Linked DNA regions of Pedobacter ginsengisoli. The protein of the gene in region 1 interacts with the protein of each later gene in a pairwise test. Links are inferred from orthologs where the notes say so. Each region holds a gene or a part of one and is shown on either strand. Other genes may lie near its edges. The genes, in order: CPT03_RS05600 and CPT03_RS21815.

Region 1 (9,919 bases):
CAGCAGCCCTAATTATTGCCGGTGAGATACAACAGCTTAATCAGAAAAGTGCAAAAGCCTACCAGCTTGAAGCCGATGTTTATTTTTGGGATCAGCATCCTGAAAAGGCTGAGCAACCATTGATTAAATCACTTGAATTAGATCCTTTTAATGCCGATGCACGATTCAGCTACGGTTACGCCATATGGAGGAGGGTAGATGCAACACAACTTAAGGCCATGGCAGCACAATGGGAGCTTGCATTGGCAATTAATCCGCTTCATTATCAAACGCATTGGCATTGGGGCAATGGACATACGAATTTAACCTATGCAGATTACGCCGAACCAAATGATGATGAGGTTAGAAAAGCCCTCGCAAAGGCTGATTTATTAGTTAAAGCCAATAATTTGACAGAAGCGATAAAAGTTACCAGAATAGTACAGGAACAATATGGTAACTCGGTTTTGCCTTTAATGTATAGAGCATCGATTTATTATAGTGCATTTAATCTTGATAGAAACATGCGCCTTGATTCTGCTGAGCATATTTTTAGAGCAATTTTGCTTAGAAAAAAACACTATGGCCCGGCTCATAATGGTTTGTCGGCGGTTATTAAATCAAAAAGGCTTCCATATCTGGATGTATATGAAAAAATCACAAAAGAATTGGCCGAAACAAAAATTACAGATATTAAGAATTTTGTAAAGGTGTTTTCAGATGTAGATTATTATCCCGGAGAAACAGCGAAAGCAATGGTTTGGAATCAGTTGTATTCATCGGTAGTTTACTTTCCTTTTTTATCTAAACAAGTCAATACGTTTAAAATACCTCCTTTGCATCACGATCTGGCAACAACAATGAATGCCCCGGCCTTTAGGTATATGACCACGTTTGATAACAGACAGTGGATGGATATAAGAGGAGTAGGAAGTGGAGCAGCAGGGATAGAATATGTTGAACGTGGTGCGTTTATGGAACGCAATGTAGTATTGCATGAGTATGTGCATTTATTTCACGGAGCGGTATTAACTGATGCTGAAAACAGGAAAATCAGAGCTTTATACTATAATGCGATGAAACAAAAGCGTACGCTGGATTATTATTCTCAAAATAACGAAAGTGAATATTTCGCACAAACCTATCCCGCATATTTTGAACCGGTAAAAGTACACCCGCTTGATTTTAAATCGATGAATACTACTGCTGATTTAAAATCGAAGGATCCGGATATGTATAGTTTTCTGGATAAATTGGTTTCAAAGGAAAGGGCTTATTTAGCTGGGAACAAACAGGCTATGGCCAGTAATTGGGCTGAGGTGTACGTTAGCCTGGCAAGTAGGGCAGGTAATTCGAAACTTGCTGAAACTTACCTGGATACAGCTTTAACGTACGACAGTAAGTATCTTCCCGCTTATCTGAGCATTACTCATCTCAAAATATATAATAAAGATTTTAGTGGTGCTGAACAATGGCTCAGTAAAGCAAAGGGTATTAATATTATGTACGCTCCAATTTACGTGATGTATGCAGAACTTGTTGCCGCTAAATATGCAGGCAGGCAAATTAGCGAGGAAGAATCTATTAAACAGCAGGCCGAATACCTGCAGCAATCAATTGACCTGGAAGATGATTATCAGGAGCTCGCAAAGAATAATTTGCTACTGATAGAAATGTACCGGAAAAATGCCAGGCTAAAGGAAGCTATTTCTGCTGCAGATCTTTACATTAAAACCGGAGCAACAGTATCTACATATTTAAGAGACAGGATAGACGATGCCATTGCATTTTCTGCTTCTTTAAGGGCAACTTTAGGCAACACAGAACAAGCTCTGGTTTTAAAAAAGCTTGTTGATCAGAATCCACAGGATTTTGAACTTATAAATATGTATGCCGATGCCCTGGCCGGAAACAAGCAATACGAAGAAGCAATCGGTACATTAAAGGAAGCGCAGAGGATTTTGACTGCCTCAGGAAACGGAAGACCGGATTATAATTTAAGAATTGCTGAATTTTATAATGAATTGAAATATAAGGATAGTACCGGTACTTATTTGAAGTCATTTCTTTTAGATAAGTCTTCTGTGAAAGGGCCAGACCAATTAAGGTATATAAGGCTTTTAGCCGAAACTGGATATAAAACCAAGGCGTCTGAATTGTTAAAAACACTAAATAGGTCTGGCGACAATATTTATACTTCAGATTACCTCTATACTTCTGCCAAATTATTGCAGGCCAATCATCAAAAAGCTCAAAGTATTGCCTTGCTTGAAAAAGCCATTCAGGTAAACCCGTACCACTTGGCTGCTTATAAGGCGCTAATAGCTGCTGCCAAAGCCAAAAAACAAACCAATAGAGTTAAAGAACTGGAGCTTAAAATGAAAAAGAATAACTTGAAATAAGGCAAAATCAGCTCGCAATTTTTTTTACTAAAAATAGACTAATTAACCTATTTTATTCTCTACTTTTGTAGTGTGTACTTTTTACACTAACTATAGTAGATTATGAAGAAAAGTTTGCTTGCTTTAACCCTTGGAGGCCTTGGAATCGGGATCACAGAATTTGTGATGATGGGCCTTTTGCCAGACATCGCGAAAGATTTAAATATTACCATACCTCAGGCCGGGCATCTTATTTCTGCTTATGCTTTAGGGGTTGTAATTGGCGCACCATTATTAGTAGCTATTGCGGGTAGTTATCCTCCAAAAAAGATATTGATGGTATTAATGCTTATGTTTACAGGCTTTAATGCGTTTTCGGCATTTGCACCCGATTATAATACCATGTTTATAGCACGCCTGCTGGCAGGTTTGCCACATGGTGCTTTTTTTGGAGTAGGTTCTGTAGTAGCAAGTAAAATAGCGGAAAAGGGTAAAGAAGCCCAATCTGTGTCATTAATGTTTGCAGGCTTAACTATAGCAAATGTAATAGGAGTACCTCTGGGCACTTACATTGGCCATAATTACTCATGGAGATATACTTTTGTAATCATTGTTATTGTAGGTTTAGTAACCTTATTGAGTTTAAAATCATGGATGCCAGCGCTACCAGCTACCAAGAATCGTGATTTAGGTAAAGAACTTAACTTCTTTAAACTTCCAGAATCATGGTTAATCATTTTAATGATTGCAATTGGTACCGGAGGGTTATTTTCATGGTATAGCTACATTGCTCCTTTGCTTACTGAGGTTTCAGGATTCTCAGCCAATTCAATCACCTATATTCTGGTTGTAGCTGGTTTGGGTATGTTGGTAGGTAACTTTATTGGAGGTAAACTTGCGGATAAAATATCGCCTGCAAAAGCAACTATTACCTTACTGATCGCCATGTCCGTTAGTCTTTTAATTGTGCATTACGTGTCAGGAAATCAGGTATTAGCCGTAATAATGACATTCGTAACAGGTGCAATAGCTTTCGCAGCAGCATCACCAATTCAGATGCTGATGATCAATACCGCTAAAGGATCAGAAATGCTTGCGGCTTCTGTTAGTCAGGCCAGCTTTAATATAGGAAATGCGCTAGGTGCATTTTTAGGTGGGTTGCCACTGGCAGCAGGTTACGATTATACGTCTCCGGTTTCGGTTGGATCAATAATGGCTTTAACAGGTGCAGCATTTGCATGGATGCTTATTGCAAGAAGCAGAAGGGTTACTAAATTGAATTACGCTTAAAAGTTCTAGATTAGTGTCGTGAAAGACATTATTCCAGTCCATAAACTCTATGAACGCTCCTCGGCCGGAATGGAGGTGCTCTATTTTGAAGGCATAAAAGAACGTGCATCGCCTTTAGGAATACATAGAGATGATCATTACATTTTTATATTTCAGGAAAAGGGAGAAAGCAATTTTATGCTTGATTTTAAACCGCTTTTGGTTAAAGGTCGTGCCTTATTATATGTATTGCCAGGGCAGGTACATCATAGCATAGATAGTAAGAATGCTACAGGCTGGTTTCTGGCAATTGATACGCTACTGGTTAATGAAGAATACAGAGCCGTTTTTGAACAATACATTATAACTAATGAGCCTTTATCTGTTGATGATGCTAAGGCAGAAAAATTTAAGGAATGCCTGAAATTGCTCTATGAAAGGTTTAAGCTTATTGAAGAGTCCTTAAGCAGGCCAATCGCGCATTCGCTGGCGCAGTCTTATATAGGAATGGTTGCTGAGGTCTATCTGGCAGAAACTCAATACGGGCAAAAACAAAATACCAGACCCATTCAAATCAACAGCCAGTTCAGAAGTTTACTTCTGGCAAATTTTAAAACAGTTAAAAGCCCTTCTGAATACGCAGAAAAATTGAATATCTCCCTTACTTATTTGAATGAAGTTGTTAAAGGGCATACGGGTTTTCCGGTTAGCTATTGGATTCATAATGAGGTTGTACTTGAAGCAAAGCGGTTGTTATATTATAGTGATCTGACGGTAAAAGAAATTTCATTTGAATTGGGCTACTCAGATCATACTTATTTTTCCAGATTATTTACTAAAGTTGCCGGAACTTCTGCCGGGGCTTTTAGAGCCGGATACCGCAAATAGTCCAATAATTACCTTTCTTTCTTCATTGTAATGTGAGCTTTTTTGATGTTGTTTTGTAGAATTCAAAACAAGTAAATATGAATTTAATAAAAAGAAAGGCACTTGTAATATTCGAAAAGCAATTTGGTAAAACCGGGCAGGTTCTGGACGTTCGTGCATGGAATCCTTCAACGTTTTATGAAATAGACCTGCACTTGCCGGGGGTGGATATGAGCAAATGGCAAAGTGTACAACATATGAAATGCAAAGTTGCAGATGGCGTTTACAGAGACTATACACCTGCACATTGGGACGAGGAGACACAAACCTGCACCTTGTACGTTGATGCAGCCCATGATGGTAGCGGAAGCAAATGGGCCGCCAGCCTAAAACCAAAGGATGAGATTGTTTACCTCGGCATTTCGAGTACTTTTACAAAACCTGTTTCTTCTGTATCTTTAACCTGCTTAGGCGACAGTTCGGCGATAGGACATTTTTTAGCTTTGGAGCAATTAGCAGGCAAGGGTAACGTTTCGGGAGCTGTAGTAATTAAGGAAGAAGAACACCGCAGAGCATTTAGGTCTTATTTTGATTCGCCGTTAGAAGCAATCCCTCAAAAAGTGAATAGTAATATTAACAATTTGCAGGAGTGGTTAAAAGAACAAAACCTTGATAGTGGTGCGGTTTATTTAGCTGGAAACGTTCCTATGGTTGTAGAACTCAGGAAAATAATTAAAGCATTACCGGGTTTTAATGGCCGTGTTAAGGTACAGGGTTTTTGGTGGTAAAGTTTTATCTTTGCGCCCAGTAATAAAGAAAGAATAATGGGAAGTGCACAGCTGGAAAGAATCCAAAAAGAAATAGAGCCTTTAAGGCAACAGATAATCAACCATAAAGTTTATTCAGTTATCAATGACCTTGAAGATTTAAGGATCTTCATGCAATACCACGTGTATGCAGTATGGGATTTTATGTCGCTATTGAAATCGCTTCAAATTAACCTTACATGTACAACTATTCCATGGTTCCCGGTCGGATCGGCAAATAACAGGTATCTCATTAATGAAATTGTAGCCGGAGAAGAATCTGATATAGACAGCAAAGGCGAAAGAAAAAGTCACTTTGAGATGTACCTTGATGCCATGAGCCAGTGTGGTGCAGATACAAACCAGATAAATCAGTTCGTAAATGCTTTGAAAACAACCGGTGATTTGAATAAGGCCTATGAGTTATCTGATACTCCGGATGAGGCCAGGAGCTTTGTAGATTTTACATTTAAAGTTATCAATAGCAATCAGCCGCATTTGCAAGCAAGCACGTTTACCTTTGGCAGAGAAGATTTGATACCTAATATGTTCCTGACTATAGTAAACGACCTGAATAGGAAATTTCCTGAACAGATTTCTCTATTTAAGTACTATCTGGATAGGCATATCGAAGTTGATGGAGATCATCATAGTCACCTTGCGCTTGAAATGACTTCAGACTTATGCGGTAATAACGCAGAGTATTGGAATGCTGCAGAGCAAGCAACCATAGAATCGCTTAAAAAGCGAATTGAACTATGGGATGGCGCCTACAATAAAATTGTATTTGCCACCACTATAGCCTAGTTTATTTCATCAAATCAAAGAATTTTGATAAATCCTTTTCATTGCTGGAGTAAAACGTTAGCTTTTTAGCTGTATCGTAAAGGTATAGTGACGGGTATTGTTTTGGATGGAACAACGGAATAAATACACGATCACGATCTTGTAAAATCGTTACATTCTTTAGGGCTTGTAGTGGTTTGCCATAATTGGTAAAGAAATAGTCAATAGAACGTTGCTCATCCTGAGTAATCATATAAACATTAATATTCTTTAGTTCTTTGGTTCTCTTAGACATGTTTGCGGCTGTTCTCTGGCAGTGTTCGCAAGTAGCATCAAAAAACATCAATAAGGCTTTTTTGCCTTTAGCTATTTGAGTTGTTGAATAGGCATTGCCATCAGTTTTATAGAAAACTGCCGTAGGTAGCACACTACCCGGTAAAAGAGTCTGACTAAAAGCAATGGTCGAAAATGCACAAAGAATTAGGGAGAATATTAGTCTTTTCATGATGTTCTTAATAAGAAAGTGCTAATATCATATTCTTTATAAGAAAAAACGTCATTTAAAACCTAATTTTTACAATAGAGTCAAGGATTTCCAATAAAGATAGTTGCGCTAAGTGATTGCAAATGGCCGGTTTGTGCAACAATAAGATGATAAAAGATTAGCCTGAACTGTTTATAAAAACTTTTCTCTAAGTTTGTTTACATACAAATGAGCGACTAATGAAAGTTGAAAATTTAGAGCCGACAGCGCTTTGGAATAATTTTATCAGTTTAAATGCAATACCCAGGGCATCAAAAAAAGAACAAAGGGTAATACAGTTTATAGTTGATTTTGGCGAAAGCCTTAAACTGCAAACAATTCAGGATCATATCGGGAATGTAGTTATTAAGAAGCCTGCAACTGCTGGTATGGAGAACAGACAAACCGTAATTTTGCAGTCGCACCTGGATATGGTACACCAAAAGAATGGCGATACCATTTTTAATTTCGATACTCAGGGAATTGAAATGTATGTAGATGGTGATTGGGTTAAGGCAAAAGGTACTACTTTGGGTGCCGATAATGGTATTGGAGTAGCAACTATCATGAGTATTTTGGCCTCTTCAGATATTACTCATCCTTCTATTGAAGCTTTATTTACAATAGATGAAGAAACAGGAATGACAGGAGCAAAGGAGCTTGATCCATCTAACCTTTCGGGAACTATTCTGCTTAACCTTGATACCGAAGAAGATGATGAGCTTACTATTGGATGTGCCGGAGGTATAGATACAAATACGATATATACGTATAAGCAAAAACAAGTTGCAGACAATGTAATAGCTTACAAGATATCTATAAAAGGTTTACTTGGTGGCCATTCTGGTATGGATATTCATAAGGGGCGGGCCAATGCGAATAAATTGATGAACAGGTTGCTTTATGAGGCAAATCAGGAGCTTGGTATCCAGTTGGGCTCAGTTGATGGAGGAAGCTTAAGAAATGCCATACCGAGAGAATCAAATGCAGTGATTGTTATAACATCTGCACGGAAAGAAAAATTTAACGACTTTATAAAAAGTTTTACTGTTACTATTAAGGCTGAATTTCATGCTATAGAGCCTTCTTTATCAGTTTCGGCAACTGAGGCAGAGTTACCTGGGTTTGTGATGGATGAGGGAGATTTTACAAAGATTACAAACGCCATTTATGCGTTGCCTAACGGTGTTTTTAGAATGAGTCCCGATATTGCTGACCTGGTAGAGGCATCCTCTAACCTTGCTAGAGTTATTATTGCAAACGGAGAATTTGTTACCCAGTCGCTACAACGAAGTAGTGTTGAAAGTACCAAGCGTGATGTAGCAATTGCGGTAGCTTCGGCTTTGGAAATTATTGGATGTGATGTTTCGCGTAGTGGAGATTATCCGGGCTGGAAACCTAATCCGGATTCTGCCATTTTAGAATTGATGGCAGAGCTATACAGAAACAATTTCAATTCAGAACCTAACGTTAATGCCTGCCATGCAGGTTTAGAATGCGGTATTCTGGGAGCTCATCTTCCTGGAATGGATATGATTTCTTTTGGACCAACAATTCATGGAGCACATTCGCCAGACGAAAAGGTACAGATCTCTTCAGTACAAAAGTTCTGGGACTATTTGCTAAAGGTACTTCAGCAAATTCCAGTTAAAAATAACTAAATACTAGCCAACCTTTTGCCCAAATTATGAAAGTTTACATATACGCGTTTTTAATACTTATTGTTTTTTCTTTATACCAATGCCAGAGTTATAAAAAGGCTTCTACTTTGAAATCGGTTTCAGATAAGCCTATAGATTTTAGTCAGTCGCCTGTTGTTCCCGCCAACGAATCCATTGGTAAAATGCTTATTGAAGATGGATTTGAAGTAGAGCTTATTGCCGCCGAACCGATGGTTACAACACCTGTGGCAATGAGTTTTGATCAGAAAGGACGCATGTGGGTAGTAGAAATGAATGGTTATATGCCCGATACTTTAGGGACTGGAGAAGATAAGCCCTCGGGTAAAATCGTTATTCTGGAGGATAAAAATAAGGACGGTATAGCAGATGAACGTAAACTGGTATTAGATTCATTAGTATTGCCAAGAGCAATTTGCTTAATTGAAGATGGAATTCTGGTAGCAGAACCACCAAACTTGTGGTATTATGAACTTAAAAATGATAAACCGGTAAAAAGAACCCTTGTAGATAATAAATATGCTGTTGATGGTAATGTAGAGCATCAGCCAAATGGATTATTAAGGGCGCTAGATAATTGGATTTATAACGCCAAATCAAGTAAAAGATACAGAAAGCAAGGCGATAAATGGTTAATTGAGGATACGCATTTTAGAGGCCAGTGGGGAATAAGCCAGGATAATTATGGAAGGTTGTACTACAATGATAATTCAACAAATTTATTAGGCGATTATTTTAGCCCGGGCTTTGGCGCTACAAATAGGAACCAAAGAAGTGTAGATGGTTTTTCTGAAAGAACAGTGCCAGATAATCGCGTATACCCAATCAGGCCTACACCAGGGGTAAACAGAGGTTATTCACCAGGAACACTGGATGATAGCTTGAGATTAAGAAACTTTACTGCAGCATGCGGGCCATTGATTTATCGTGGAGATTTATTTGGCAGCGCTTTCGATTTTAATGCATTTGTTGCTGAGCCTTCGGCAAACTTAATTAAGAGAAATATTTTAAAAGAGAACGGAAATGCTGTAAATGGAGAACAAGCATACAAAAATAAAGAGTTTTTAGCCAGCGTCGACGAACGTTTTAGACCCGTAAGTTTATATAATGGGCCTGATGGTGCATTGTATGTTGTGGATATGTATAGGGGAATTATACAGCATAAAACCTATGTTACCCCGTATCTTTCTGGCCAGATTAAAGCCAGAAACCTTACATTACCACTGGCATGCGGCCGAATTTATAAGATTGTTCCTAAAGGTAAAAAGCCAGTTGCTGTAACTATACCTAATGATCCTGATAAACTTATAGCCTTATTGGGAAGTACGAATGGTTTTGTGCGCGATATGGCTCAACAAACGCTAATTGATGGAAAGTACAAGCAAGCCATTCCGCATTTAAAGGCAATTTTAAAGGAAACAACAAATCCTTTACAAGTAATCCATGCAATATGGACGCTTGAGGGTCTTAATGCCTTAGAAACCAATGAGGTATTGCCTTTGTTAAAAAATACAAACTGGCCAATTCGAATGCAGGCTTTAACAGTGTTGCCTTCGGTAATTAATTTATCATCTTATGAGTATTATGTAAAAGCATTAAATGACCTTATAGAAGCTAACGATGAGTTAG
Region 2 (9,881 bases), 3.8 Mb from region 1 along the record:
TCGCCCTTAGGTTCCAAATTGGAAAAATAGGTATTAGGGAAAGCAAATAAAATATGGAAATGTTTAGAATAGGGCAGGTAATTTAAAAATAGAAGTATCCCGATGATATGGAACCACCAGCAACCTCTTTCAATAGCAACAAGGGCTGTTTCTGAGCTTGGTAAAAGATCTTGCAGAAACTGACTAACGGGGAAAGATCCGGCATTTGTATAGTGCTGGGCTCCTATAACCTGGAGTTTAGCATCAGCAGCATTCATTAGCAAAAAGGCAGTCATTAATAATATCTCAGATATTAAGATATAATTAGCATCAGATCTAGGCCATTTGGTCATTTCTACACCACTAAACCGCTTAAGTTTAAGAATGTTTCTTCTGATTAAAAAGACAGCGCAGCCTACCCATACCCCAAGTGCTAGAATTTCAAACGAGCCAATTAGAAAATCATAAATAAAACCTGCACCAGAAAATATTCTGTGAGACCCAAATACCCCATCAATCAAAATTTCCAGAACTTCGATATTAATAATAACAAAGCCTGCGTACACTATCAGATGCAGAAAAGCGGGGATTGGCCGGAAAAACATTTTTGTTTGACCAAATGCTACTTTAAGCATCGTCATAAACCTTCTTTGAGGTTGATCTGATCTGTTTACCAGCTTGCCTAACTGTATGTTTCGGATAACTTTTTTAATATTATAGCTAAACAGAGCTACTGCAGCCACTGTAATTACTATAAATATGATTTGTGCCACCATTTGATTTTCCATTAGTGTTGCTAAGTTAAAAATAAATATGCCAAAACAAATTACTATGCATGCATAAAATTAGATTTTTTTGAATGCATCTAGGTACTTTTTGATATAGTCCGACTTGTTTTTCGATTTGTATTGCATTATGTATCTGGGGTGTTCCAGTGGAATGATCTCTTTAAAATATCTTTTTTCGTTATTAAGTTTTCTTAGAAATGATTCGTTTTTTCCTGTCCCAAAACAAAAACAAACATCAGTTTCGAAGCCAATTGCAATTTGTTTCTCCAGATTTTCAACTATAAATGGATATGCAGCCTTTAAAAGGTCAGTATTGTCGTAGTAGTTATAATTAACTTCTTTGCTTTTTAGGCTTTTAATGGTGAAGCCTAAAGGGCATACAGAATGAATATAAAATTTGCTGTAGAATTCTTGTATACCACCATAAGCCTCGATCATTTCGTAAACATATTCTGATGAAGGCTCATGAGTCATTTGGCCGGGAAATGGGATCCCGCATTTAGCCACCATCCTTTTTGGATCAGTAAAGGATACTCCAGTCATTGCTGAACCAAAGCGACCAGGATTAATACCCAGTATCAGATGCCTGGGGTTATTATCATTATAATATTTTTTATAAAAAGCAGAGGAGCACGTTAAAGCCAACGGGTTTTCTCTATAAGGATTCATTATCCGGATATCATGCGGTAGCAAACCATGAAAATCCAATTGCTTATTAAATTCTATAATCCTATCGGCAAAGGTTGTCATTTGGATAAATGATAATGAGCTAAAACCCTATGCGTTTAACTCATAAAATCTGCTATCCTTACTGTTGCCAATAAAAAAGCCCAATTTTGTTGGCTTGCTTTTGATTTTCATTGCTAATGAACGCATTTTCTTTTTAAATTCTTCCAAAGCAACTTCCAACTCCTGATCTTCAGGAATATTAATAAAAATGTTATTCTGATCATCGGCTATTCGCCAACCAGGGTAGTTTTGCTTCAACAGCAGATCTATCAATTCTTTTTTATACAAGTCCATAAGATACAAAACTAGAGATTTACAGCAATTCACAAAAACTGTAGAATTATTTTTTTTATAGCTTTGTATAGCTATGGCAATCTCAGGTAAAAATATTCCTATCCAAACCCTGCATTTGTTTCCCATTTTGGATGATTGGACATGGTTCAACAAAAAGCTATATTTCCAATCTCAAAGGTTAGGTCAGAAACAGTGCGTTTATGTCAGACCCTTTTTTGTAACAGCACAGAAACTAAATGAAATTAAAAAAGATTTTACTACTCCTTGCATTTGCCAACAGCGGTATGCCTTTGTTTGCACAGAAACATCAATCAGGAACAGCTGCAAAACGACCTAATATTGTGATCATCGTTTCAGATGATCATGCCTACCAGACAATAAGTGCCTATGGCAGCAAATTGATGCAGACCCCAAATATAGATCGGATCGCAAAAGAAGGTGTTCGTTTCAATAAAGCTTATGTAACTAATTCTATTTGCGGACCAAGCAGGGCTGTGATTTTGACTGGAAAATACAGCCATAAAAATGGGTTTAAGGATAATGAAAGCTCGATTTTTAATGGTGATCAGGATTCATTTGCAAAGCAATTAAAGAAAGCGGGTTATCAAACAGCCTGGATAGGTAAATGGCATTTGGAAAGCAAACCTCAGGGGTTCGATTATTGGCAAATCCTGCCTAATCAGGGACAATACTATAATCCGGATTTCGATATGATGGACGGTAGCAAAAAAAGATTTGAGGGATATGTATCTAATGTAATTGAAGATGAGACAGAGAATTGGCTTGATAAAAGAGATGAATCAAAACCGTTTTGCCTGGTAATTGGACATAAGGCCACGCACAGAGTTTGGTTGCCCGATACCACTGATCTTGGCCGGTTTGATAAAGTTAACTTTCCGCTCCCAGCCAATTTTTACGATACCTACCAAAATCGAAAAGCTGCGGCCATACAGGACATGTCTATCGAAAAAACCATGCAAATGGGATACGACTTAAAGATGTTTGGTTCTGATGATAAAGAAAGTAAGGATGGAAACTTTAGTCGGATGAATGCCGCTCAACGCGCCAAAATTGATGCTTATTATAAACCTATAGAAAAGGAGTTTAATGACTTGAAACTGCAGGGTAAGGCGCTTACAGAATGGAAATTTCAACGCTACATGCGCGATTACTTAAGTACTGCAACTTCATTAGACCGAAACATCGGTCGCACACTAGACTATCTGGATCAGCACGGACTGAGCCAGAACACAATTGTAATATATCTGTCCGATCAGGGTTTTTATATGGGTGAACACGGCTGGTTCGATAAGCGATGGATTTATGAAGAATCCTTTAGAACGCCAATGGTGATGAGATACCCTGGAGTAGTAAAAGCAGGAACCGTTTCTGATCGTTTTGTAATGAATCTGGATATTGCCCCAACCATCCTCGATGCAGCAAAACTAACTATTCCAAAAGATATACAAGGTATGTCTATGCTGCCGGCATTGAAAAACAAAGCAGATAAAGGCCGCCAGGTGTTATACTACCACTATTATGAAAATGGCGAACATTCGGTTTCCCCACATTTCGGAATCCGCACAAAAAGATATAAACTGATCAGATTCTATAAGCGTGTTTCGGGATGGGAATTGTACGATTTGCAAAAAGATCCGCATGAAATGGATAACAAATATGGTAAAAAGGGATACGAAACCATCACCGCAGATTTATACAAAGAGCTGAACAAGCAGATTAATAAATATGAGGATATGGAAGCGTTACAAATCTTAAAAGAGAATCAAGGGGATAAGAAATAATATGAGGCTACTAAGGTTCTATTATTTCACATTTCTATATCATTACAGGAACAAACCTGAAAGCTGGGGTGGCGACTTCAGAAGTGTTTTGCTTGTTGAACTTAGCATATGCTGGCTTATGTTAGGCCTTTGGGTGTTAGTTGATCCGGGGCTTAGCGAATTGGGTTCATGGACCAAACTAATTGTATTGTTTGTAAATATCATTATCCTGATCATCCTTCAGCGCTATTTAATGAGTAAGGGGCGAAGTGAATTGATTTTTAAAGAATTTAAAGATCAACAGATAAATAATGAAACAAACCGTACAATATGCTGGGCGGTATGGGCCGCATCTTTTATCTTCTTCTTAATATCGGCATCTCTGCAATAAATGCAACATTATTACACACTTATATAAATAAAAATTTATCTTTGTATCTAAGATACTTAGATGATGAATAAAAGTATATCAGAAACAACTCTCCAACAATTTAGGACAATTAGCAGATTGTATTCAGATACCTCGGCCTTTATGCACGAGGCAATAGCCAGAAAAGCAGGGCTTTCAGGTACTGATCATAAGTATTTGGGGCTTATACTGCAGCATAAATCAATAACAGCGGGCGAGATTTCGAAGTTAACCGGATTAACCACTGGAGCTGTGACAGGGCTCATCGACCGTTTAGAAAAAAAGAATCTTCTAGAAAGGCAATTCACCAAAGATGATAGAAGAAAGGTAATCATCGTCCCAAACGTCAATAACAGCATGAAGCTCTTGAAACCTATTTTCGATAAACTTCAAGAAAAAACCGTAAAGCTAATTTCAACTTTTTCAACAGAAGAAATACAAACCATTGAACGCTATTTTACTGAAGCAATAGCTATAATGAAAGAGACTACTGACAGCTTAAACAATAATCAAAATGACTAACGATTTGACCAGGGCCGAAATATGGCTGTGCCTTACAATCCTTATTTATTTTTTAATGAATGGAGCGCAAATCTTTGAGACTCTTGTTTTTGTTCCTAAATGGATAGATTCTCCCCCAGATAATTTCAAACTCCTATTAGATGGAAAAGGAACAAGTCTTAAGATTTTCTGGATTGTGTTTCATTCCCTGCATGAAATTGCATTCATACTAACAATAATTTTCTGCTGGAAGATCGATCCTGTCCGTAATTGGCTTTTAATTCTATTTGCAATACACTTTGCCGTACGGGTTTGGACACTATCATTCTTTGCACCTAATATCATTTATTTTCAAAAAGTAGCCGAAACCCCATCTTTAGCAAAAGATCTTATAACTCGAACTTCGCTTTGGCAGATGCTCAACTATGTTAGGGTTGCTATTTTTATTGCAATTTCTTTAGGGCTTATACCACTATGTATTAAACTATTTAGCTTGCGGCAATAACCGGAAGAGACTTGTAATAATAATACCTTATACTCTAATCAGACAAATGGAAACGTTTAAATCTTACTTTTTAAGCAATTATGAAATAGATTGTCAATAGGTTTTACCTACAAAAAGGAGTATGTTTCTTTTGCTATCCTTTTGCTATTGTTTTGCTCAAGCAACAAATAAGCAAAAGAGAGGCGAAATTTTAATGAAAATTAAGTATAAGTAATTGCATTGCTACTCCGGGTGGGTTAGCTTAATGCAATCCGTAAATTATAGGGTTTTATTTGACTAAAAACAGTAAGTATTGGTTAAAATATGATGATGCTGTTTGTTATTGATGGTTTAAATTTGATTTAAATCACACACATGAAATCATTCTTTGTTGCAGCATTTTTTTTCATAGCTATAATCAGCTCTTCAAAAGTAATTGCCCAGGGCAAGCAGTTGGATTATGATAGGGCTAATAGTTTAAAGGATTTATTTAAAGATAAAGCATTTGGCGTAACTACAGATATTGCCTGGGCTAAAGGAACAAATCAAATCTTATATGCTGTAACTACAGCAAACGGCAAACAATTCATGTTGGCCAACGTAAGCAAGCATGAAAAGAAGCCTGCTTTTGACCGACAGGTTATCTCCAAAAAACTAAGTGAAATTATAGGCAAAGATGTAGATTCTACTCATTTACCACTAATGCGGCTTCGTTTTTCTGATAATGATAAGGGAATAGAGTTTACAGCTTTTAACAGAGAGTGGAGTGTGAATGTCCTATCAGGACAGGTTGAGGAAGTAAGATGGCCAAAGCGATCTGCGAATGACAATGGTCAGGAGGTTTTATCCCCTGACCAACTGATTATAGCTTACATTAAAAATTATAATCTTTATATCCGCAAAGCGGGGCAAAAAGAATCAGAAGTTCAACTTAGTTTTGATGGATCCGCTAATGATTACTATGATGATGCAATAGTGTGGGCACCTGATAGTAAAAAAATAGCTGTAAATAAAGTAAGGGGATATAAAGAACATAAACTATATCTTATTGAGTCTTCTCCTAAAGGTCAGCTTCAGCCTAAACTTCATACCAATGACTATCTGAAGCCGGGGGATTCTCTTAAGCAGTTTACCCCTGTATTGTTTTGGGTTGAGACTAAAAAGGTGAAAGCCATGTCGCCCGATCTGATTAGGGATCAATATAATTTGTCTACTCCTGTATGGCGTAAGGACAGCAGGGCTTTTACTATTGAATACAATCAAAGAGGGCACCAGCAATATTGTGTTATTGAAATGGATGCAAGCTCCGGCGAAGCAGCCATTTTAATTGATGAAAAAAGTAAAACTTTTATTCATTATAGTGGTAAGAAATACCGGTATGATGTAAATGACGGAAAGGAAATTATCTGGGCATCTGAACGTGATGGCTGGAACCATCTTTATCTTTATGACGGGGTTACAAAAAAAGTAAAAAATCAGATCACTAAGGGTAATTGGGTTGTGCGGGAAGTAAAGTACGTTGATGAAGAAAAAAAGGAAATAATTTTTGCTGCAAGCGGAAGAGAGAAAGATCAGGATCCATACCTTAAACAATATTATAAGATCAATTTTAATGGAAAGGGACTGAAAATTTTAACAAAGGAAAGTGCCAATCATATTGTTACCCTTTCATCAGGGCGTGATATGTTTGTAGATCAGTATTCGAGGGTTGATTTGCCCCCTGTAACTGTTGTTAGAAGTTCTTTTGATGGTAAAGTACTTATGGAACTGGAGACAGCTGATATCAAAAACCTACTCAATACTGGCTGGAAGGCTCCTGAAATATTCACAGGCAAGGGTAGAGATGGCATTACAGATATCTGGGGCGTTATTACAAGGCCAATGAATTTTGATCCTCAAAAAACATATCCTGTAATTGAATATATATATGCTGGGCCTCATGATTCATTTGTACCTAAAAACTTCGAAATTTTGCCTGGGAATGGTTCAAGAGAGCTGGCTGAATTAGGGTTTATTGTTGTGCAGATGGACGGAATGGGAACATCTAACCGTTCTAAAGCTTTTCATGATGTTTGTTGGAAAAACCTTAAAGACGCGGGCTTTCCTGATCGTATAGAATGGATAAAAGCGGCTGCTAAGAAATATCCCTATATGGATATTAGTAAAATGGGTATTTATGGCACTTCAGCAGGTGGACAAAGTTCTGCAGGTGCACTTCTTTTTCATCCTGAATTTTATAAAGTTGCTGTATCTTCGTGTGGTTGTCATGATAATAGAATGGATAAAATATGGTGGAACGAGCAATGGATGGGTTACCCTATAGGACCTCAGTATGCTGAATCGTCTAACGTAGAAAATGCTTACAGGCTACAGGGGAAGCTGATGTTAATGGTTGGCGAGTTGGATGATAATGTAGATCCTTCGTCAACGTTGCAGGTAGTAGACGCATTAATAAAGGCCAATAAGAATTTTGATTTTTTGATGTTGCCCGGACTAAAGCATACATCGGGAGGGGATTATGGCGAACATAAGCGCCGGGATTATTTTGTGAAACATTTATTAGGGGTGGAGCCTCCAATCTGGTAACAGTTGATTTAAGTTATGTTTGATAAGAACGAATATATTGGCAGACGGGAAGTACTTTCCCGCAAGTTTAATTCAGGAATTCTACTTTTCTTAGGAAATGAAGATAGCCCGATTAATTTTCTTCATAACACCTACCGTTTCAGGCAGGATAGTTCATTTCTTTACTATTTTGGAATTCAGAAGTCCGGCTTGTCGGCTGTAATTGATATTGATGAGCAGCAGGTTGTGCTATTTGGAGATGAAATGAGCATAGATGATATTGTTTGGATGGGGAGGCAGAAAACGCTTAAAGAAGCCGCTTTTGATGCCGGGGTGTTGGAAGTTCGTGCCGGATCGGAATTGGTTGATTATATATCTTACGCATTAAAAAAGAAAAGGAATGTTCATTTTCTTCCGCCTTATCGTGCAGAAAACAAGACGAGGTTGTCTGCTCTTTTTAATATTGTACCCGATCAGGTTTCAGGCTTTGCTTCGGTTGCGTTTATTAAGGCGGTTGTAGCACAGCGGTCGGTGAAGTCTGAAATTGAGTTAATTGAAATTGACAAAGCGGTTTCGATATCTGCTGATATGCAATTGTTGGCCATGAAAATAGCCCGTCCCGGAATGAAGGAAAGTGAAGTTGCTGCAGCTATACATATGGTAGCGCTAAGTGAAGGAGGTGATTTGGCTTATCCTATTATTCTAACTGTTAATGGGCAGATACTTCATAATCATTTTTACGGGAATACTTTAAAGGAAGGTAATCTTGTTTTAAATGATTCCGGGGCAGAAACTGAAATGGGGTATGCCGGAGATTTGACTCGTACATTTCCGGTCGGAAAGACCTTCAATTCTTTGCAAAGAGAAGTTTACAGTATCGTGCTGGATGCTTATTCTGCTGCGGTGGGGTTATTGCAAGCAGATGTACAGTATCTTGATGTACATCGTAAGGCATGTATGACATTGGCAGAGGGACTTAAGGGGTTGGGATTGATGAAGGGGAATCTGGAAGATGCCGTGAGCAGGGGGGCGCATGCATTGTTTTTTCAGTGTGGAACAGGACATATGATGGGATTAGATGTGCACGATATGGAAGATCTTGGTGAGCAATATGTTGGCTATAATGATACCATCTTAAAAAATACAAGTCAGTTTGGTCTTAAATCTCTTCGGTTGGGCAAAGAGTTGGTTTCAGGGAACGTATTAACCGTTGAACCTGGAATTTACTTTATTCCTGAGCTAATAGATCTCTGGGAGGCAAAAAAATCTTTTTCTGAATACATCAATTATGAAAAGGTAAAAGACTTTAGGTCTTTTGGCGGAATAAGGGTAGAAGATGATTTTGTAATTACAGCAAATGGTTCTCGCAAGCTAGGCAAGCAACTGGCAATTTCTTTAGACGAGGTTGAAGAAGTAAGGGGCTCGATGTAAGGTGGTCAAGATGTTGTACAAGTTTATCTTGTCCACCCTAGTCCTTCTCTTTTACATACTCTAGTATATCTGCAGGCTGGCAATCGAGCGCTTTACAAATGGCTTCCAATGTACTAAAGCGAATCGCTTTTGCTTTCCCTGTTTTGAGAATGGAAAGATTCGAAAGTGTCAAATCAACCTTCTCAGACAATTCATTCAGTGACATTTTTCGCTTGGCCATCATGACGTCTAAATTTACGATGATTGGCATAGTTATATGGTTAGGTCGTTTTCAGTTTGAATTTCGATGCCTCTTTTTACAACCTCGGCAATTACAAACAGGATGATGGCCATAAAAAACCATACATCGGCAGCATACAAATCCAATTTGATCAAGTCGGGCATTTCTATCTTTTGCTCCAACATCCAGGCTACATATTTACCTCCATAGTGAGAAAAGAAACTGATGCCCAGAGTTAAAAAAGCTACGTTTAAAATAATCTTCCTCAATTTGGAAGTGAAAGGTTGGGAAATGCTCAGTTTTTTATCAACAAACAGCTTGATAATAAGGTAAAAAATGATCGCTTTCATCACTGCTACGATGACCATAAAAAGTGCAATGACCATAAAATGTCCATGATCATGTCGGTAGAGGTCCGATAAATCAGCCCCTTGCCAGAAATTATCTGTGTTAATCGGTTTAACGGCAAAGGTGTAAACCAGATTGAAAATAATGGTTCCGGCTTCTATACACAGGCCAATGAAAATTATCCATGAAAGTACCTGCAGTACATTCAGGATGTGTTTGGCAGAAATTTCTATTTTCATAATTGAGGTGGTATTAATGACAGGAGTAAATATAGAATTATTTATTGATTATCAATAAATATAAATTAAATTTTAATAAATATTTTTTAGTAATCGGGATATTTTGCGCAGTT

Evidence for each region.
Region 2: the proteins of CPT03_RS05600 (region 1) and CPT03_RS21815 interact in binary tests that used the Escherichia coli proteins (3 or more experiments, as listed by UniProt). The link is inferred for Pedobacter ginsengisoli from one-to-one orthologs.

The regions. Positions count from the first base shown.
Region 1 is NZ_CP024091.1:1,364,771-1,374,689, forward strand. Bases 6,134-9,041 are described here. They hold CPT03_RS05600 (aminoacyl-histidine dipeptidase), read left to right. Parts: upstream 6,134-6,811; coding sequence 6,812-8,272; downstream 8,273-9,041. Other genes in these bases: CPT03_RS05595 (TlpA family protein disulfide reductase), read right to left, coding at 6,134-6,593; CPT03_RS05605 (c-type cytochrome), read left to right, coding at 8,299-9,041. Outside these bases: CPT03_RS05570 (tetratricopeptide repeat protein), read left to right, coding at 1-2,381; CPT03_RS05575 (MFS transporter), read left to right, coding at 2,484-3,650; CPT03_RS05580 (AraC family transcriptional regulator), read left to right, coding at 3,669-4,517; CPT03_RS05585 (siderophore-interacting protein), read left to right, coding at 4,595-5,284; CPT03_RS05590 (DUF3050 domain-containing protein), read left to right, coding at 5,321-6,109; more of CPT03_RS05595, read right to left, coding at 6,111-6,133; more of CPT03_RS05605, read left to right, coding at 9,042-9,919. UniProt on the Escherichia coli protein: Dipeptidase with broad substrate specificity. Requires dipeptide substrates with an unblocked N-terminus and the amino group in the alpha or beta position.
Region 2 is NZ_CP024091.1:5,148,632-5,158,512, forward strand. The notes cover bases 6,894-9,763. They hold CPT03_RS21815 (aminopeptidase P family protein), read left to right. Parts: upstream 6,894-7,566; coding sequence 7,567-8,961; downstream 8,962-9,763. Other genes in these bases: CPT03_RS21810 (S9 family peptidase), read left to right, coding at 6,894-7,551; CPT03_RS21820 (helix-turn-helix domain-containing protein), read right to left, coding at 8,999-9,211; CPT03_RS21825 (DUF2975 domain-containing protein), read right to left, coding at 9,214-9,763. Outside these bases: CPT03_RS21775 (4Fe-4S dicluster domain-containing protein), read right to left, coding at 1-755; CPT03_RS21780 (uracil-DNA glycosylase family protein), read right to left, coding at 825-1,517; CPT03_RS21785 (hypothetical protein), read right to left, coding at 1,545-1,916; CPT03_RS21790 (sulfatase), read left to right, coding at 2,027-3,592; CPT03_RS21795 (hypothetical protein), read left to right, coding at 3,594-3,962; CPT03_RS21800 (MarR family winged helix-turn-helix transcriptional regulator), read left to right, coding at 4,023-4,502; CPT03_RS21805 (transposase), read left to right, coding at 4,495-4,986; more of CPT03_RS21810, read left to right, coding at 5,341-6,893; more of CPT03_RS21825, read right to left, coding at 9,764-9,768.